DNA from 4 places in the Janthinobacterium sp. GW821-FHT03A03 genome. Region 1 is predicted to be linked to each of the others. Evidence: predicted binding sites of a transcription regulator. Region 1 holds the regulator's gene; each other region holds the start of a gene.
The links. Region 1 encodes FNR, which switches genes on or off when oxygen is low (the NO sensors DNR and NnrR bind a similar motif). Its sites were predicted from a motif close to TTGATNNNNATCAA; they were not measured.

Region 1 (5,092 bases):
CATTGCGGGGCGGGTGTGGTGCGGGTTTTCCTGCCCGCAAACGGTGTACACGGAAATCTTCCTGTGGGTCGAACGCCGCATCGAAGGCACGCGCAGCGCGCGCATGGCCCTCGACAAGCAGGGCCCGTCGCTGCGCAAGACGGCCAAGAAGACGGCCAAGCACCTGGTGTGGGGCGCCATCGCCCTGTGGACGGGCTTTACCTTTGTCGGCTACTTCACGCCGATCAAGGAACTCGCGCATTCCGTGCAGACCCTCAACTTTGGTCCCTGGGAATGGTTCTGGGTCTTGTTCTACAGCCTGGCAACCTACGGCAACGCGGGCTGGCTGCGCGAGCAGGTGTGCAAATACATGTGCCCCTACGCGCGTTTCCAGAGCGCCATGTTCGACCAGGACACGCTGATCATCACCTACGATGCCAAGCGGGGCGAACCACGCGGCGCGCTGAGCAAGAAGGCCGGCAACAACGACAAGCTGGGCGACTGCATCGATTGCACCCTGTGCGTGCAGGTGTGTCCGACCGGTATCGATATCCGCAACGGCCTGCAGTATGAGTGCATCGGCTGCGCCGCCTGCGTCGATGCCTGCAACAGCGTGATGGACAAGGTCGACCGGCCGCGGGGACTGGTACGCTACAGTACCGACCATGCGATGGAAAACAACTTCGATTCGAAGCAGATACGCCAGCGCGCCATGCGCCCGCGCGTGCTGATCTACACCTCCATCCTGGCCCTGATCATCATCGCCGTGTGTACGTCGCTGGCCCTGCGCACGCCCCTGAAAATGGACGTGATCCGCGACCGCGGTTCGATGGGACGCGAAGTGGAAGACGGCATGATCGAAAACGTCTACCGCCTGCAGATCATGAACACCTCGGAGCAAAGCCAGCATTTCAAGATCAGCGCATCGGGCTTGCCGGGCCTGACCTTGCTGACGCGCGAAGAAGTGACCTTGCAGCCGACGGAAACGCTGGGCTGGCCGATCCGCCTGCGCGTGCCGCACGGCGTGGGCGAAAAGGGCTCGAACAAGATTGCAATCGAATTGCAATCGCTGGACGACCCGTCGCTGCATGTGCGTGAAAGCGCGGTCTTCATCGTGCCGCGGTAACGGTGATGCGGGGTCGGGCCCTCCGGGTCCGCCCCCGGTATTTTCGCCGCAGGAGTATCATCAATCATGCGTTGGGTTGATTTTATGCTCAACCCGGAAGCAAAAGCCGGGGGCAGGCCCACAGGGTCTGGCCCCAAGGAGAACACAATGTCCGACAGTCTGAAACTGCAAGCCCCCGTTGCCCCGTGGTACAAGCACCGCTGGCCATGGCTGCTGATGATCGGTCCCGGCCTGTCCGTGGTCGTCGGCAGCTTCATGGGCTATATTGCGTTTACGCAACCCGATGCGCTGGTGGTGGGCGATTATTACAAGCAGGGCAAGGCCATCAACCAGGATTTGAAGCGCGACACGATCGCCAGCGACCTGGCGATGGATACGACCCTGGCGTATGACGTCGCTGCAGCGCGCCTGAGCGGCTCCGTGCACAGCTTCGGCAAGGCGTACCAGAAGCCTTTGCTGCTGCACCTGGCGCATGCGACCCTGCCGGAAAAGGATATCAAGCTGCTGGTGCAGCCCGATGCGGCCGGCAATTTCTCGGTGGCGCTGCCGATGCTCGAACGCAGCCGCTGGCAGGTGCTGGTGGAAAACGACAAGCGCGAATGGCGCCTGTCCGGCATCTGGACCTGGCCGCTGCAGCGCAGCATCGCGCTGCACGCCGATGAGGAACTATAACGTACAGTGGCGGGAAAACCGTAGCGAGCGGCAGTGATTTGTGGCTGAGAAGCACAGCTGTGCTATAGCACAGCGAGCATCGCAGGCCGCAAAGCGCGACGCGCAGTCGGTTTTGACGGTGCGGTTATTTGCAGACGTCCGTACCGGCCGTAATGGCCTTCAATTTCGCTGGCTGCAGGATTTCAATCTCGCGGTTCGACACGCGCAGCCAGCCTTCCTTCTTGAATTTCGACAATAAACGGCTGACGCTTTCGATGGTCAGTCCCAGGTAGTTGCCGATTTCCTCGCGCGACATGCGCAGCTGGAATTTGCTGCTCGAATAGCCGCGCGCTTCATAGCGCGACGCCAGGTTGACGATGAAGGCGGCAAAGCGCTGCGTCGCCTGCATGTTACCTAAAAGCAACATAACGCTTTGCTCGCGCGTGATTTCCTGGCTCATCATGCGGTGGAAATGGCGCAGCAGGGTCGGCATATTGCCCAGCAATTGTTCCAGGCTGGAAAACGGGATTTCACATACTTCGCTGTCTTCCAGCGCCACCGCATTACAGTGGTGGCGGTCGGCGCTGATGGCGTCCATGCCCAGCAGTTCGCCCGCCATCTGGAAACCCGTCACCTGCTCTTCGCCGCCCGGATTGATCTGGTAGGTCTTGAAGTGGCCCAGGCGGATCGCGTACAGGTTCTGGAACGAGTCGCCGATGCGGAACAGCGAGGCGCCGCGCGCGATCTTGCGGCGGCGGCCGATGATCTGGTCCAGCCTGTCCATGTCGCCCACGTCGAGGCCCATCGGCAGGCACAATTGATGCATGCTGCAGGTCGAGCATCGCGCACGCAACGCTTCCACGTTCACGGTGGGCAAGGTTGGAGAGAGTAGCGCTTCAGTCATGTCGGTACCTTTTAGAAAATGCAATAACAAGTTTACTGCATACACGGTTGCCGTGTGCCAATTTCACCGTAATTTCGCTGAATAAACGACGTTCGGACTTTAATTATATGGCAACATCGTCAAAAGCCCGTGCGGGGCGGGCCATTTGCGCGGCGCCGCTTGCCAAGTTGATGTATTGATAGGAAAATTCCTAACGGCATTATCTGCCGCCTGTAGCGCCCGGTACCGAAAAAGGAAATCATGAAGCCTCTCGGCATCAAAGCAAAAGTCGCGCTGGCAACCAGCCTGACCTCGATCGCCATGATCGCGCTGGTCACCATGATCCAGGTGCAGCACATGCGCGACGACTTCACCCGAGTTCTGCTGAGCCAGCAGTCATCGCTGATCACCCGCACCGCCGCCGAGCTCGATGACAAGCTGGCCATGCTGCTGCAAATCGTCACCCTGACGGCCAGGCAGCAGCCGCCGGAACTGATCGCGCAGCCCGCCCAGTTGCGCCAGTACTATTCGCGCCGCTCGATGCTGGTGCTGTTCGACGACGTGCTGGTGCTCAACGCGCACGGCGCCGTCGTGGCCGACATGCCGGAAGTGGCGGGGCGCGCCGGCATCAACGTGGCCGAGCGCGAGTACTTCCAGACCGTGCTGCGCACGCGCCAGCCCATGATCACCGAACCGATGCTGGGCAAGTCCAGCGGCATGCCCATCGTGCAGATGGTGGCGCCCGTGCTGGCCGCCGACGGCCAGGTGGCCGGCGTGGTGATCGGCGTATTGCGCCTGTACAAGGATAACCTGCTGGGGCGTTTGCGCACGGAAAAGATCGGCAAGAGCGGCTATTACTTCATCCTCACGCGCGGCGCCGTGCCGCGCTACGTGCTGCACCCCGACACCAGCCGCTTGCTGCAGCCGCGCAAGCCGAACGCCAACCTGACCACCACGCAGCTGCTGAAGGACGACGGCGAAGGCAGCATGGTCAGCACCAACAGCCGCGGCATCACGGCCGTCAACAGCTTCAAGCGCCTGAAATCCGTGAACTGGCTGCTGGCCGCCTCGCTGCCCCTCGACGACGCCTTCGAGCCGTTCGACGGCGTGCTGTACCGGCTGGTGCTGTGGAGCATCCTCGCCTCGCTGCTGGCCGCGTCGGTGCTGGGCTGGGTCACCGTGCGCCTGCTCTCGCCCCTGGTGCGCCTGCGCGACACCCTGCAGGCCCTGCGCACCAGCGGCAGCCGCTTCACCCCCGTTCCCGTGCAGCAGCGCGACGAGATCGGCGAGCTGACGGAAGCGTTCAACAGCCTGATGAGCGAACGCGACCGGCTGCAGCAGGAGCTCGAAGCGCGCGCGGCCGAGCTGGAACAGGAGCGTGACCGGGCCGAGGCGGCCAACCGCGCGAAGAGCGATTTCGTGGCCAACATGAGCCATGAAATCCGCACGCCCCTCAATGCCGTGCTGGGCATGGTGTATCTGTTAGGCAATACCAAGCTCGATACGGAACAGCGCAAATACCTGACCATGGTGCGCGTGGCGGGCCAGTCGCTGCTGGGCATCCTGAACGATGTGCTCGACTATTCGAAGATCGAGGCGCGCCGCATGGAGCTGTCGCCCGTCGAATTCGACCTCGACGAGGTCATGAACACGCTGGCCACGACGATGACGATGAATGCGGGCGAAAAGGAACTGGAGCTGGCCATCGCCGTCGAAGCGGACGTGCCGCGGCGCCTCATGGGCGACGCCCAGCGCCTGCAGCAGATTCTCGTCAACCTGGCCGGCAACGCCATCAAGTTTACTGAGAGCGGCGAAGTGGTGGTGGCCGTCAGCCTGGCCGACAGCCAGCAAGGCCGCGCCTGGCTGCGCTTCGAAGTGCGCGATACGGGCATCGGCATGACGGAGTTGCAGCAACAGCAATTGTTTGCCGCGTTTTCGCAGGGCGACCAGAGCATCACGCGGCGCTTCGGCGGCACGGGGCTGGGCCTGGCCATCAGCAAGCAGCTGATCCACATGATGGGCGGCGACATCGCCGTCGCCAGCAGCGAAGGCAAGGGCAGCCGCTTCTGGTTCAGCGTGCCGTTCGAGCTGCTGGCGCAGCCGGCCGAAACGCGGCGCACGCCGGCCCTGGGCCAGCTGCGCCTGCTGGTGGCCGACGATAACCGCACCACGCGCGAACTGATCGTCAAGCTGATCGAGGCCTGGGGCTGGAACGCCGACGAGGTCGATTCCGGCTTTGCCGCCATCGAGCTGTACCGCGAGCGCCTGGCGCAGCAGCAGCCCTACGACGTGGTGCTGGCCGACTGGCACATGCCCGTGATGGACGGCCTGGCCACGGCCAAGGCCATCCGCCAGGCGGCCGCCGGCCAGCGCCAGCCCATCGTCGTGATGGTCAACGCCTTCGCCCGCAACCACCTCGAGGAAATCTCCAGCGCGGCCGAGGCCGACGTCGT
Region 2 (5,092 bases), on a different contig from region 1:
CGCAGCCTAGCCACCGCCACCGAGGCGGCACCCGATTCCTCTTCCTGATACGGATGGCGATGTCCTCTACTGCTGGTGAACAACAGTTATCGCTGGAAAAAAAGCCGCTGTGGCTGCTCGGCTTCGCGCTCTCCCTGATGGTCGGCTTGCTGTTCTACATGGCCGCCTCGCTGTCGATCGAAAGCGATGCCAGCGATATGTTCAACAATCTGGCGCGCAATACCCGGCAAAACATCGAATCGCGCGTGAAGTCCTACGCCAATTTGCTGCGCGGCGCGGCCAGCCTGTTCCGCGCCAACGAACATGTGAGCCGCGAGCAATTCCACCGCTACGTGGCGAACATGGGCTTGCAGCAAAACTATCCGGGCGTGATGAATCTCAATTACAGCCAGGAACTGGATGAAGCCCAGCGCCCCGCCTTCGAAGCGGCCATGCGGCGCGACTATCCGCCCGGGCGCGACGGCTATCCCGCCTTTGCCATCCACCCCTCGCCGCCCCGCGAGCACTACTCCGTGCTGGTGTACATCGAGCCCATCGCCAGCGCCGCGGACCGGTATGGCCACGACATCGCCGCGCGGCCCCTGATCGCCGAGGCGCTGGCGCTGTCGCGCGATTCCGGGCGCATCAGCAATTCCGGCTTGCCCGTGCCCATGGATGGCCGGCCCCAGCTGACGGGCATGGCCATGCGCATGCCCGTCTACCGGCTCGGCATGCCGACCGACACCGTGGCGCAGCGGCGCGCGGCCCACATCGGCTCCGTCGGCATCGGTTACGACCTGGTGACGATGGTGCGCAGCGCGCTGGCCGACATGCCGGTACGCAATGTCCGCCTGACCCTGTTCGACATCGGCCCGCAAGTCACGCAAGCGCTGGACCTGCCGCATGACATGCGCCCCATCTTCGACAGCACGGCGGCGGGCCTGCACGCGCCGTGGTGGCAGCCGGGCAACTCGGGCAAGTACCTGAGCAGCACAATGTTGATTGAATACAATGGCCGCGTATGGCAAGCGCTGTTCAGCGTGCGCAAGAGCGACCTGTATAGCCGCTTCGATGCCTTTTTACCATGGCTGGCCCTGCTGGCGGGCTTCGCCAGCTCCATGCTGCTGTACATCCTGTTCCACACGCTGGCGTCGTCGCGCCGGCGCGCCATCCAGATGGCGAACGGCATGACGGAGGAATTGCGGGCCAGCCAGATCCGCCTGCAGCTGTCGCACCAGAAACTGCGCCGCCTGGCGGCCCACGCCGACCAGATCAAGGAAGAGGAGCGCAAGCGCATCGCCCGCGAAATCCACGACGACCTGGGGCAAAACCTGCTGGTGCTGCGCATCGACGCCGACATGCTGGCCTCGCGCACGCAGCGCCGCCACCCGCGCCTGAACGCCCGCGCCCGCTCCACCCTGGAGCAGATCGACGCCACCATCAAGAGCGTGCGCCAGATCATCAACGACTTGCGCCCCACCGTGCTCGACCTGGGCGTGAATGCGGCCGTCGAATGGCAGGTGGCGCAGTTCCGCCAGCGCACGGGCATCGCCTGCGAGGTCAGCGAAAGTCACGACGATATCTGCCTGAGCGACCAGTGCGCGACGGCCCTGTTCCGCATCCTGCAGGAATCACTGAGCAATATTTCCCAGCATGCCAATGCCAGCCGCGTCCAGGTGCAGCTGGAAAAATGCAGCGACACCGTCTCGATGAGCGTGAGCGACAACGGCGTGGGCGCGGCCTTCGACGGGCGCAACAAGCTGGGCTCGTTCGGCCTGGTCGGCATCGAGGAGCGCATCAAATTGCTGGGTGGCACTTTCTACATCGTCAGCAGCCCCGGCGCCGGCATGAGCGTGCACGTCAGCGTGCCGCTGGGCGCCGACGCCACCCGCTTTCCCTACCAGGACGAGGCCAGCACCTGAGCGGGGCCTCCGGCCCGGAAGCGGACTGGGCTTGCGTATTTTGTGATTAAGTGCAATATTGATGTAGAACAACTCTTACTGCCTGCCGCTCGCTGCCCAGGCGCCCATCCACCTGCCAGGAGTCCACGCCACCAGCCAGCATCTTCCTCTTTCCCGCCGTTTTTCCCCACTCTGCTCTTTACATACAAGGATACTCATGGATACGAACGACAGTTTCAAGGCTATAGCGGATTTGAATTTGGACGCGATCAAGGTCAAGCTGATGCACCGGGAATCAGGTGAAGGATGGAGCCTGGAAAAGGCGAATGCGGTGGAGTTCGAGTACCGGCGCTTCCTCATCCTCATGAAGCAGTTTCCGCAGGAAGAAACGGCGCCGCTGATGGATGTCGACACCTTCTGGCACTACCATATCCTCGACACCCTGAAATATGCGGCCGATTGCGAACAGGTGTTCGGCTACTTCCTCCACCACTTCCCCTACATCGGCCTGCGCGGCGAAGACGACGAAGCGGCGCACCACCGCGTGGGCGAGCGCATGAAACAATTGTACGAGCAGACATTCGGCGAGGATTATATCCGCGCAGAAACGGCGTATTCGGGACGCGCCGTACAGGCGGCATATTCGGGCAGGGCCGTCAAAACGGCGTTTTCCAGCGCTGCGGTGCAGGCGACCGCGTATTCAGGCCGGGCCGTGCAGCAGACGGCGTATTCGGGACGGGCGGTACAGGCTGCGTTTTCCAGTGCGGCGGTGCAAGCGACGGCGTATTCGGGCCGCGCCACCGGTGCTGCGCAGACCGCGTTTTCCAGCGCCCCCGGCACATTGGCCGCAGCGCTCGTCGAGTCGTCCACGACCGGGCTGGAAATGGGACGTTTCTATACCGATCGCCCGGCGCTGAGTCCGGACGCGCAATAGAAAACAAGAAAGACAGATTTGGCTGCCGCACGCGGCAAGCCTGACTTGCGCAGACGGCACCTCTCAGTTTGCCGTCTGTCGGGCGCTCTTAGGCAGCCATCAACTCGCGCAGTTCACGAATGCTGAAATCGCTGATTTCATGCATGCGGATAAGGATCGTGGCGCCGATCGGCAAGGTGTTGTGACGAATCTTGCTGATGACAGGCGGCGCCACTTCCAGTGCGCGCGACAGGGCTGCATCGTTTTTCAGCTGCAGCTTGTCGATGATCGCATCGAGGACGCGATTCGGGTTGTAGGTAGGCAAAGAGGTAATTTGTTTGAGAGACATGGTCGAAAATCCGTACTTGTTGTATTAGTGCCAAAAGAAACCGAATGTCTCTTCTGCAATAATTCAGGGTAAACACACTAAAAAGCGCCATCACTTATGCGGTTTTAATGCCGCAAACAATATAATACACGCTATTGTTGATTTTTGCGTAACTTGAAGCAAAATTGTGATAATTGAAGAGATTTGACGCACTTGGAATGTGCTAGAGGATAACCCAAAATGAAAAAATTTGCTGCAAGTCATCAATTATTACAATGAGAAACGCCGCTATGCATGAGCCAGGCAATGGTCATCAAGGTGCCCAGGCGGGCCATATCGGCTGACAAGTGCCAGCCTTGCGCGGCCAGGCCGGCCGCTGTGGCATGCATGCCGGCGTCCACGCCGGCCCTGACGCGGCACCAGGCCAGCTGGCGGCGGATTTCGTGGGGCGGCGGCGGCGGCTGCAGCGCATGTTCGCGGCGCCGCATGTAGGCGCGCACCTGCTCCTTGCTGGGATGGCTCATGACATGCATAGCACGCTCCTGCGGACGGGACACATCGTCGCGCGAACTCCACTACTGCCCAGCCCGCCATAAATCGGCGACATGCGTGACGACATTGCTCACCATATCGCCAGCCCGCCATGGCGCGTTTGCGCTATATCAATGGCAACGGCTTGCGCCCAGGCCCGCCCGCGGCGTCCAGACGGGGCGGCGCAGCATCTTCAGCTTATTTCATTATTTCTTTTGCTGGCGCACGCGCTGCTGCTGCTTTTCCTGCGTCTGCTGGCGGTTCTGCTTGCGCTCGAACAGGGTCACCGCGTCTTTCTTGGCGTTCTCCGCCGTGCGCATGGCTTCGTGCGCGTCGTGCGGCACGAAGAACTCGGCGTCCTGCGCCGCCACGACCAGCTTGATGGCGGCGTCGTCGTCGAGGTCATACAATTCCGTCAGGACGGTGGTGACCTCGTCCAGGTATTCTTCGTAAGTGAGGGTGGTCATGCTGGCTTCCTTAAATGAATGGCGTGCGGCAGGAACGGCGCGCGGCGCGCCGGCCCCTGAAAAGTGCGGAGATAACCGGCCATTTTACCCGATGCCGGCCCCGCCGGCTGCCATCGCCTGCAAGGCATCGGCCACGCGCGGGTAGCGCAGGCGCACGCCCAGCTCGCGCCGGATGCGCGCATTGTCCATGCGGCGCGACTCGGACATGAACGACAGCAGCATCGGCGTGACCACCGTCTGCAGCTGCGCGCGCGGCAGGCGTGGCGGCCTGGGCAGCTTGAAGGTGTCGGCCACGGCATCGAAATACTCGGCCATTTTCAGTTCGCTGTCGTCGCTGGCGTGGTACACGCGGCCCGGCCGGGTCCGCCACAGGGCCCGCTCGATGATGCGCGCCAGGTCGTCCGCATGGATGTGATTGGTGTACACATCGTCGCTGGCCGCCAGCGCCGGCGTGCCCTCGCGCAAGCGCTTCAGCGGCAGCCTGTCGTCCGCATAAATGCCGGGCACGCGCAGGATGGCCAGGCGTCCCTGGCGGCGCGCATTCCAGCCCCGCAAGACCTGTTCGGCATCCACGCGCCGCTTCGCCCGCGCATTGGCCGGCGCCACGGGCCGCGTTTCCGCCACCGTGGCGCCGCCGCAATCGCCATACACGCCGCTGGTGCTCACATACACCAGGCGCGCGTGCTCGGGTAAAATGGCGGCCAGATTGCGCGTGCGCCGGTCCAGCAAGCCAGACGACTGGGGCGGCGCCAGGTGCACCACGTACGGCGCCAGTCCGGCCAGCCGCCGCAGGCTGGCGCGGTCGTCGAGGTTGGCCACGATGGGCACGGCGCCGGCCGCGCGCAGTTGCGCGCAGCGGGCGGGCTGGCTGGTGACGGCAAAAACGCGAAAACGCGCGCGCAGCAGGGGCAGCAGCCGCATGCCGACATCGCCGCAGCCGAGGATCAGCAGGCGCGGCAGGCCCACCGGCTTG
Region 3 (5,092 bases), on a different contig from region 1:
ACTTACACCAGCGCCAGCTTGCGCAGGCGCCGCGTCGATGGCCAGCGCGCCATGCCCGTCTCGTCGCGGATGGCGGCGCAGGCGGCCAGCACGCGGACGCACTCATCCTCGCGCAAGCCCGCATTCAGGGTCAGGCGCACCAGCGAACGGTTCTTCGGCGTGGCCGGCGCGCAGAAGACGGCGCCGTAGATGCCGTGCCGTTCCAGCGCCTTGCGCAGTGTCAAGGTATCGGGTTCGCTGCCCGCCTCCAGCGCGATGATCTGCTCGGTGCCGTCGCTGACGTTGTAGCCGAGATCGGTCAGCCCCTGGCGCAGCCGCACGCTGTGGCGGCGCAGGGCGGCGCGGCGGGCGTCGGCGGCGCGGATGAAGTCGAGCGCCGCGTCGAACCAGGCCAGCTCGTGTTCGAGCAGGCAGGAACTGAAGATGGCGGGCCGCGAGGCGGACAGGAAGTAGCCCTTGAAGCGGGCCGAACAGGTGATCAGCCCGGCCCGGCCCGCGAAGGCCTTGGCCAGCGAGGCCGTGCGGAAATGCACCCTGTCGGCCAGGCCCAGCTCCGCCACCAGCCCCGCGCCCTGCGGCCCGTGCGTGCCCAGCGAATGCGATTCGTCGACGATCAGCATGCTGCCGCTGCGCTCGGCGATCGCCACCATGTCCGACAGCGGCGCCACGCTGCCATTCGTGCTGTATAGCGCGTCGACGACGATGATGCCGGGGCCATGCTTGTCGAGCTGGCGCTGCAGGTGCGCGCCATCGTTATGCAGGAAGGCCACGGGCATGGCTTGCGCCGACTGCACCCCCTCCCACAGCGAAGCGTGCGCCTGCATGTCCAGGTAGACGGGCACGCCGGGCCCGGCCAGGCTTTGCAGCAAGCCCACGTTGGCGGCCCAGCCCGACTGGGCCAGCACGCACGCTTCGCTGCCGAGAAACGCCGCGAGTTTATGTTCGAGGCGGTGCTGGCGGCTGCCTTCCTGCAGGAACACGGACGACATCAGCATGGCGCCGCCGCCCTGCAGGACGCGCGCCTGGGCCGCCAGCAGCGCCGCCTCGCCAGCGATATTCAGGTAATCGTTACCCGACAGCACGACTGCGCCGGCCGGCATGGCTTGCCATTCGTGCAAGTGCTCTCCGCCAAGCAGCTTTTCGATGCGCTCGACATAATGGTCATCCATGCGCGCGCGCACGAAGGCGGGCAGCTGCCGTTCGGCGGGAATGACGGGGGATGGCAGGGGAAAAAGGGCGTTTGGCATGAGGGCTCCTGATTGGTTGCGGTGGGAACTACCGCGTCCAACATGCGCGAGCCATCCGGCAAGAGATTGATCCATCTCAACAGTTATGACGATATGCCTCTTTTATTGCGGGAACACGCCGATCATGTTGCATTGATACGCCTCAACGAATGTGTTCCCCTACCATGATGCACCTGCGGTCCGCCTCCGGAAAACGCTGGCAAGGCAAGCTGCTCCAGCCTTTCCTGCATTTCCACGACACCATCGAACACGCGCCGGTACGCCGCACCCAGGTGCGCACCCTGGCCGTCATCGGCGCCCTCGGCATGCCCCTGTATTACTGGCTGTGGCAGCATGTCTTCCCGCAGGAGTACGAGTCGCCGCTGCTGCGCGGCGTGGCGGCGCTGCTGTTCCTGCCCGCCCTGTGGCCGGGGCGCTTCAGCAATACCTGGTTCAGCGTCTATCTGTTCCTGGGGCTGACGTTCGAGCTGCCCTTCTTCTTCACGTATATGTTCCTGATGAACCACGCCTCGGTCCTGTGGGTGCATTCGCTGCTGGTGGCCCTGATCGTGCTGTTTCATTTCGACGCCCGCATCGCCATGCTGGCCTACCTGAGCGGCACCTTGCTGGCCTGCCTGGCCTTTGCCGTGCGCGGCGATCCGGCAGTCATGCTCAGCCGCGAAGTCTTGCAGCAGCTGCCCGTGCACTGGTTCACGATTGCCGTCCTGTCCGTCGTCAAGGTGGGGCGCCACGTGGGCGCGCAGGAAAAGCTGGCGGGCCTGGCGGCCGGCCTGGGCAGCGTGGCGCACGAATTGCGCACGCCGCTCGTCAGCGTCGAGGCGAATGTGCGCGGCCTGCAGCGCAGCGCCGCCGCCCTGCAAGCGGACGCGGCCAGCCAGGACGCACTGGCGCGTATCCAGTTCGAAGTGCGCCATATGCACCACATGATCGATCTGTTCCTGCTCAGCGCCAGCACCGTCAACCGCAAGCTGGAAGCGAACGAAACGGTGGCCATGCAGGACAGCGTCGCCACCATGCTGCGCCGCTATCCGTTCACCAGCGCGGCGCAGCGCGACCTGGTCAAGGTCGATGTGCGGGCCGACTTCACCTTTGACGGACAGTCCGAGCTGTGCGCGGCGATTTTGCTGAATTTGCTGCGCAATGCCCTGAAAGGCATCCAGCGGGCCGGCAAGGGCCGCGTGCGCATCATCGTCGACGGCGCGCGGCCCGTGCCGCGCCTGCTGTTCATCGACACGGGCTGCGGCATCGCAGCCAGCCGCCTGCCGCTGATCTTCGACCGCTTCTACTCCTATCCGGCGCACAACGGCAGCGGCATCGGCCTGGCCCTGTGCCTGCAGATCATGCAAGCCTGGCATGCGCGCATCCGCTGCGTGGCGCGCGAAAACGCCTATGCCATCTTCGTGCTGGAGTTTCCGCACCCCGTGTCCACGCCCAGGTCCAGCCGTTTTCCATCCATCCACCGCGCGAGGTGACGCATGCAACTGCCCGTCCACACCCATCCGACGCTGACCGTATTGATCGACGACAGTGATTCCTTCCTGAAAAGCCTGGCGTTCCAGCTCGATCCTGGCCTGGCGCGCAAGACTTTCCACGACACCAGCAGCGCCCTGCACTGGCTGCGCCACAGCACGCAGCTGGGCGAGACGCCGCTGCACGTCAATTTCGACACGCAGAACCTGCCGCCCGACCAGTGCAACGTGGCGCTCGACCTCGAACGCATCTGGCGCATCAGCGGCCAGGCGCAGCGCTTTGCCGTGCCCTCCGTGCTGGTGGTCGATTATTCGATGCCGCAGATGAACGGCCTGGAATTTTGCCAGGCCGTGCGCGACTTGCCATGCAAAAAGATCTTGTTCACGGGCGCGGCCGATGAAAAAGTGGCCGTGACGGCCTTCAACCGGGGCTTGATCGACCGCTACATCAAGAAGAGCGACGACGATGCGCTCGACATCCTGGAACAGGAAGTCCATGCCCTGCAGCGCGAATTCTTCCTGCAGCAATCGGACACCGTGCGCGACTTGCTGTTGCTGCACGACTATAGTTTCCTGCAAGACGAGGCCCTGGCCGCCGTCGTGCACGAGCTGTGCCGGCGCCACGGCTTCGTCGAATTCTATATTTTCCCGAATCCCTGCGGCATCCTGTTTTTCACGCGCGACGGCCAGGCCCGCCTGATGATCATCGAGACGGAGCGCAGCCTGCACACGCAGTACGAAATGGCGCGCGACAGCGACGCGCCCGATTCCCTGCTGCTGGCCCTGCTGGAAATGCGCGTGATCCCGTATTTTTCCGACGCCGACAGCGACGGCATGTATGCGGCCCACATCGGCGAAAACTGGTTCCGCTACTGCGCCGCGCCCACCATCTGCCTGGGCCGCGAAACGTATTTCTGGGCCCTGTTCGACGTGCCGCCCCACCAGCTGGGGCAGCCGGTCATGTCATACGCGCAATTTCTGCGGGCGCAGACGGGCGACAGCGTGGGCGCGTAGTTGGCAAGCTAGCTTTCCCGCAGCGTTTGCAGCGGCGGATGCTTCAGGACATTGCGCAAGCCCAGCCAGCCGCCGGCAATCGCGCACAGGGCGCCGGCCAGCAGGCCGAAGGCCCACACGCCGGGCGCGAAACTCCAGGCGAACTTGAACTGGTAGGTGGCCAGCGCCCAGCCCATGGCCGCCGCGCCCGACGCGGCCAGCAGGCCGGCCAGCGCGCCGACGAGCGAAAACTCGATCAGCTGCGCCTGCGCCAGCTGGCGCCGCGTGGCGCCCAGCGCGCGCAGCAGGCCCGCTTCGCGCGTGCGCTCGTCCTGCGAGCCCATCAGTGCCGCATACAGCACCAGCAAGCCCGAGGCCAGGGTGAAGGCGAAGAGGAATTCGACGGCCGTCACCACCTGGTCCAGCACGCCCTGGATTTGCTTGAGCACCCCGCCCACGTCGACCACCGTCAGGTTCGGATACTCGCGCAGCAGGGCGTTGCCCAGGTCCGCCTGCGCGGCAGGCAGGTGGAAGGCCGTGATCCATGTTTGCGGCGTGTCCGCCATGGCGGCCGGGTTGAGGATGACAAAGAAATTGACGCGCATCGAACCCCATTCCAGCTTGCGCAAGCTGGTAATGGCCGCTTCCACGGGCTGACCGGCGATGTCGAAGCGCAACTTGTCGCCCAGTTTCAGCTTCAGGGTTTTGGCGATGCCCTCTTCCACCGACGCTTCAAACGGCGCGCCGGGCTTGTCGCTGAACCATTTGCCCGCGACGAGCTTGTTTTCTTCCTGCATGGCGGCCATCGTCGAGAGGTTGAATTCGCGGTCGGCCAGGCCCTTGGCGCGGTCGTCCTCGTAGGTGGCATCCGTGATGGCCTTGCCGTTCACGGCCACCAGGCGCCCGCGTATCATCGGATACAGGGGCGCATTGGCCACGCCCGCCCGGGCCAGGCGCGCGGCGATCGGGTCTTTCTGCTCGGGCAGGATATTGATCATGAAACGGTTCGGCGCGTCGGGCGGCGTGGCGTTGCGCCAGGCCACCATCAGGTCGCCCCGCACCACCGTCAGCAGCAGCAAGGCCATCAGGCCCAGGGCCAGCGACACCACCTGGATGACGGTGGCGCCCGGACGGCGCTGCAGGGATGTGACGGCGAAGCGCCAGCCCTGGTGCCGGAACAGGCCGCGCAGGGTTTTCAGCGAGCGGATGCCCAGCCAGCCGGCCAGGGCGAACAGCGCGAAGCCGCCGAGGAAGCCGGCCGCCGTCAGCAAGGCCAGCTTGACGTCGCCCGCCTGCCACAGCAGCAGCACGACGAAGGCGGCGATGCCCAGGCCGTAGGTCGCCAGGGCCAGCGCCCGCGGCGGCTCCTGTTCGCGGCGGATC
Region 4 (5,092 bases), on a different contig from region 1:
TTTTTTCTCGGCATCGGCGTCGCCGACGACCAGCAGATTCATGTCGCGGCCTTCTACCGTGCTGCCCAGGTCGATCAGGCGCACCAGCGGCGACGCTTGCGCGCTGTCGATCAGGGCCAGGTGGCGGTCCCATGGGTACGGTTCGAAATAGGCGTAGTAGACGCTTTCTTCCTCGGGGGTGTGTGCTATGGTCATCACCGTGCCGTCAAAGCTGGTCGGCACGCGGAACCAGGTTTCGCGGTCGTAGCTGGCCACGGCCTGGTAATCTTTCCAGCCGTCCGGGTAGGCCGACTTGCCGGCATTCATGAAGCGGATCGTGCACGCCTCGCCTTGCGCGCCTTGCAGGCGGAAGTAAAACCACTGCGTGATGTCGGCGTGGGAATCCTTGCGGATGTTCAGCTCGATGGACTGGGCATCGTCGGCGCGCAGCACCTCGATCGCGCCGGCGTCGAATTGCTGGCTGATTTTAATGGTCATGAGTGTTCCTGATAAAAACGTATGGGTTTTGCATCGTGTGCAATGGCGCGATGATACCCGTTTTAGCCACGCCTTTGTGCTGGCGCAAACGAGGCGGGACATGCTTTGCTAACGTGGAAGCTCGGACACGGGGAGAGCATCATGGACGACCATAGCAACCACATACGCGAACTGGAAAAGAAAATCAGCGCCCTCAGCGACGCACTGGCGCACCTGGGCAAGGGCACGACCTTGCAGGAATTGCTGCGTATTATACGTTTCCCCGGCTACACCACGCCGGCCGAGTTCACCTTCAACGTCGCCATCCTCGACACCATGCTGGTGCAGGCCAATGCGCTGGAAAAGCTGGGGCAGGATTTGCTGGCGGGGGCCAAGCAGGTGGTGGCAAAACAGTGAGCAGGCGGTGACTTGCAACACCTAGTAAAACCGTAGCGAGCGGAAGGGAGTTGTGGTTGAGAAGCGCAACTGTACGAAGGTACAGTGAGCATCGCAGGCCGCAAATACCGACGCGCAGTAGGTTTTGATAGGTGTTCTTATTCCTGAACACGTGAAAAATAGCCAGGGCAAGGCGCAGGGCCGCAGGCAGTACGAACGTACGCCCAGGCCCTGCAACGCCGCCATGGACGTTTAATCAGGTGTTCAGTCCGCCAAAACGTTCAAAAAACCACGGCTCCACGTCCGGTGCCTGTTCATCCTCGCGCCGCAGGGTGGCCAGGATATGTTCTTCCGCGGCCGCATACGTGATGCGGTACAGGGCGCGCGCCAGTGCATAGGCCTGCGTGCCGGGCCATGGTTCGGGCAGCAGTTCGACGGGCAGTTGCGGGTCGTGCAACTGCACGCGGCGGTAGGCGTGCGTCAGCAGCGAACGGATGACGAACGCTTGTTCCGCGTCAAATACGGGTTCCTGTTGGAGCAAGGTCAGCAGGGGCTGGAAGCTGGCGATGAATTTTGCATAGCCGGCCATCACTTCCGACAAGTCCCAGCAGTCGCCCACCATGTCGCGCAGGGGACGCGTGCTGACACCGGGCAACTCTGTTGTGTGGCAGACATACAGCTTGCCCTGCACCTCGTTGCGCACGAGGATATCTTCCAGCGCCTCCGTATTGCTGGCCGGATGGCCAAAGATGCCGGGCGAGATCAAGCCATAGCCGGCCCACAATAATTCCTTGCGCAGTGCGCCCCGTTCGGCCGCGCCGATGCTGCCGGCCGGACCGATCACCAGGGTCCAGCTGCCGTCCCAGTGCACCACCAGCGGCGCATAGATGCGGCGGTAGGCGCGTTCGAAGCGGGCCAGCGCCTCCGGGCGTATTGCATAGGCGCTGCGGCGGCCGTCGCGTTGCGAGCTGAGCCAGCCTTCCTGTGCCAGGCGGAACACGCTGGTGCGCAATAGCCGGTCATTGACGCCGAACGGCGCCAGCAGTTCGATCAGGCTGCCCAGCCAGATGGCGCCGCCGCGCGGCACGATGGCGTCGCCAAAGATGGTCATCACCAGGGACTTCGAGCGCGGTGGGTCGCTTTCCAGGAAATCGGCTATCCATGCCGTGCAGCGGGTGTTCTTCATGTGGTTCCGGTCTGGCCGTGTTGCGGTCGATTCAATAAAAGCAGCAGTTTACTTGGCTGCGCGGGTAGCGCGGCAATAATTTGCCGGGACGCTGGTGGCGTCCCCTGGGTGTTTTCTCATAAGCAATATCATACGCACAAAAAAGCTGCACAAGATACGAATTTTTAAAATGACTCACATCAAGTGTATGCAAATCGTTTTTTGTATCGTATTATCTGTTCATCGCACCGCGTTGCTGCGCAAAATCAAAGACATGGGAGACACATCATGTACGCACAAATGGTTGAAACCGGCCTCAAGAACGTCCGTTCCATCGACGAGATGGGATCGGAAGAGCGCGCTTTCCAGGCGCGCATCGACGAAGGCATCAAGATCGAGGCCAAGGACTGGATGCCGGACGCCTACCGCAAGACCCTGATCCGTCAGATTTCGCAGCACGCGCACTCGGAAATCGTCGGCCAATTGCCTGAAGGTAACTGGGTCACGCGCGCGCCGACCCTGAAACGCAAATCGATCCTGCTGGCGAAGATCCAGGACGAGGCGGGCCACGGCCTCTACCTGTACAGCGCCGCGGAAACCCTGGGCGTGTCGCGCGACGACTTGCTGGCCGCGTTGCACTCGGGCAAAGCCAAGTATTCCAGCATCTTTAACTATCCCACCCTGTCGTGGGCCGACATGGGCGCCATCGGCTGGCTGGTCGACGGCTCGGCCATCATCAACCAGATTCCCCTGTGCCGCTGCTCGTATGGTCCGTATGCGCGCGCCATGATCCGCGTCTGCAAGGAAGAATCGTTCCATGCGCGCCAGGGGTACGACATCATGATGTCGCTGTGCAAGGGCACGCCAGCACAGAAAGCCATGGCGCAGGATGCGCTGAACCGCTGGTGGTGGCCGTCCTTGATGATGTTCGGCCCGTCGGACGCCGCCTCCGTCAACAGCGCCCAGTCGGCGCAATGGCGCATCAAGCTGTTCTCGAACGATGAATTGCGCCAGCGCATGGTCGACCAGACCGTGCCGCAAATCGAATACCTGGGCCTGACCGTGCCCGATCCCGACCTGAAGTTCAATGCGGAAACGGGCCACTATGAATTCGGCGAAATCGACTGGTCCGAGTTCAACAATGTCCTGAAGGGCAATGGCCCGTGCAACCGCGAACGCCTGCAAACGCGCGTGAAAGCGTACGAGGATGGTGAGTGGTTCCGCGATGCACTGGTTGCCTACGCCGACAAGCAAGCCGCTAACAAAGCGGTAGCCTGAATATAAATACGACTAGAGGGGATAGCAACATGAGCAAAGAATGGCCATTGTGGGAAGTTTTCATCCGCAGCCAGCACGGCCTGGCGCACAAGCATGTGGGCAGCCTGCACGCCTCCGACGCCGCCATGGCGGTCAACCATGCGCGCGACGTCTACACGCGCCGCAATGAAGGCGTGAGCATCTGGGTGGTGCGCGCGGCCGACATCGTCGCCAGCAGCCCCGGCGACAAGGGCGCCCTGTTCGAACCGTCGAACAGCAAGGTGTACCGCCACCCCACCTTCTTCCCGATGCCGGAAGAAGTCAAGAACCTGTGATGGGAGCGCCTGCAATGGATGACAAGGTTAACTACTTGCTGCGCCTGGGCGACAACGCCCTGATCCTCAGCCAGCAGCTGTCGCAGCTGTGCGGCAAGGGGCCCGCGCTGGAAGAGGACATGGCGCTGAGCAACGTGTCGCTGGACTTGCTGGGCCAGACGCGCTTGTGGTTCAGCTATGCGGCCGAACTGGAAAACGCGGGCCGCGACGAGGACGACATCGCCTTCTTGCGCGACGCCCACGACTTCAAGAATTGCCTGCTGGTCGAGCAGCCGAACGGCAATTACGCCGACACCATGATGCGCCAGTTCTTCTTCGACAGCTGGCACTACTTCCAGCTGCTGGAACTGACGAAATCGACGGATGCGCGCATCGTCGAAGTGGCGCAAAAGTCGATCAAGGAAGTGACGTATCACCTGCGCCGCAGCGGCGACCTCATCGTGCGCCTCGGCGACGGCACGGCGGACAGCCACGCGAAAACGCAGGCGGCCGCAGACAAGCTGTGGATGTACACGGGCGAGATGTTCAGGTACGACGCCGTCGACCAGGCCATGGTCGCCGCCGGCATCGCGCCGCCATCGGACGTGCTGCGCCGGGCCTTCCTCGAACACGTGGCCGAGATCTTCGCCGAAGCGACGCTTGTCATGCCGGCGCCCGACGCGTGGATGCAAAAGGGCGGCAAGCAGGGCACGCACACGGAGCACCTGGGTTTTATTCTGGCCGAGATGCAGTTCCTGCAGCGCGCCTATCCCGGGGCGGAGTGGTAATGAACCCGCCCGTGGCAGCGCTGGACGCGGCCCAGGTATGGGCCTGGCTGGGCGACGTGCCCGACCCGGAAATCCCCGTCATTTCGGTGGTGGACCTGGGCATCGTGCGCGCCGTCGAAGTCACGGATGTCGATGCGTGCATCGTGACGATCACGCCCACGTATTCGGGCTGTCCGGCCATGCAGGTGATCGCCGACGCCGTCACCGATGCCTTGCGCAGCCATGGCGTGGCCAGGGTGACCCTGGTGAACCAGCTGGCGCCCGCCTGGACCACGGACTGGATGAGCGAGGCGGGCAAGGCCAAGCTGCAAGGCTATGGCATCGCCCCGCCGCAGCAGCAGGTGATCGACATCAGCGGCTTGCGTGGTGGAGTCAAGCGCCAGGCCATGCCGAAACTGGACGTCATTTGCCCGAACTGCGGCTCGACGCATACGCAGCTGACCAGCCAGTTCGGCTCCACGCCGTGCAAGGCCCTGTACAAATGCCTGGCTTGCCGCGAACCGTTTGACTACTTCAAGTGCCACTAAAAAAATCAGGCACACGTTCCGAAGAAACTGGAGATGAAGCATGAGTAAATTTTATCCGCTGTGCGTAGCGAGCGTGCGTAACGAAACGCGCGACACCATCGCCGTCACGTTCGACGTGCCGGAAGAATTGCAGCAGCAGTTCCGCTTCCAGCAGGGCCAGCACCTGACCCTGCGCGCCCATATCAATGC

Region 2: AC07VI_RS09755 (glycine-rich domain-containing protein) is a predicted target of FNR. The motif match lies at 1,960-1,973, and genes of this name have one in related genera.
Region 3: cqsA (alpha-hydroxyketone-type quorum-sensing autoinducer synthase) is a predicted target of FNR. The motif match lies at 1,314-1,327, and genes of this name have one in related genera.
Region 4: paaA (1,2-phenylacetyl-CoA epoxidase subunit PaaA) is a predicted target of FNR. The motif match lies at 2,208-2,221, and genes of this name have one in related genera.

What each region holds. Positions count from the first base shown of each region.
Region 1 covers NZ_JBWKUZ010000014.1:64,051-69,142, reverse strand. The annotation lists gene ccoG (cytochrome c oxidase accessory protein CcoG) at 1-1,105, shown strand, start outside; gene AC07VI_RS21360 (FixH family protein) at 1,253-1,777, shown strand; gene fnr (fumarate/nitrate reduction transcriptional regulator Fnr) at 1,902-2,660, opposite strand; gene AC07VI_RS21350 (response regulator) at 2,901-5,092, shown strand, end outside.
Region 2 covers NZ_JBWKUZ010000003.1:29,141-34,232, forward strand. The annotation lists gene AC07VI_RS09750 (CHASE domain-containing protein) at 60-1,901, shown strand; gene AC07VI_RS09755 (glycine-rich domain-containing protein) at 2,098-2,814, shown strand; gene AC07VI_RS09760 (hypothetical protein) at 2,903-3,142, opposite strand; gene AC07VI_RS09765 (hypothetical protein) at 3,385-3,654, opposite strand; gene AC07VI_RS09770 (hypothetical protein) at 3,859-4,119, opposite strand; gene AC07VI_RS09775 (SDR family oxidoreductase) at 4,204-5,092, opposite strand, start outside.
Region 3 covers NZ_JBWKUZ010000001.1:420,919-426,010, forward strand. The annotation lists gene cqsA (alpha-hydroxyketone-type quorum-sensing autoinducer synthase) at 3-1,247, opposite strand; gene AC07VI_RS01925 (sensor histidine kinase) at 1,412-2,719, shown strand; gene AC07VI_RS01930 (response regulator) at 2,723-3,730, shown strand; gene AC07VI_RS01935 (ABC transporter permease) at 3,739-5,092, opposite strand, start outside.
Region 4 covers NZ_JBWKUZ010000001.1:977,785-982,876, reverse strand. The annotation lists gene AC07VI_RS04450 (M14 family metallopeptidase) at 1-477, opposite strand, end outside; gene AC07VI_RS04445 (hypothetical protein) at 619-873, shown strand; gene paaX (phenylacetic acid degradation operon negative regulatory protein PaaX) at 1,109-2,038, opposite strand; gene paaA (1,2-phenylacetyl-CoA epoxidase subunit PaaA) at 2,306-3,295, shown strand; gene paaB (1,2-phenylacetyl-CoA epoxidase subunit PaaB) at 3,325-3,609, shown strand; gene paaC (1,2-phenylacetyl-CoA epoxidase subunit PaaC) at 3,624-4,376, shown strand; gene paaD (1,2-phenylacetyl-CoA epoxidase subunit PaaD) at 4,376-4,903, shown strand; gene paaE (1,2-phenylacetyl-CoA epoxidase subunit PaaE) at 4,944-5,092, shown strand, end outside.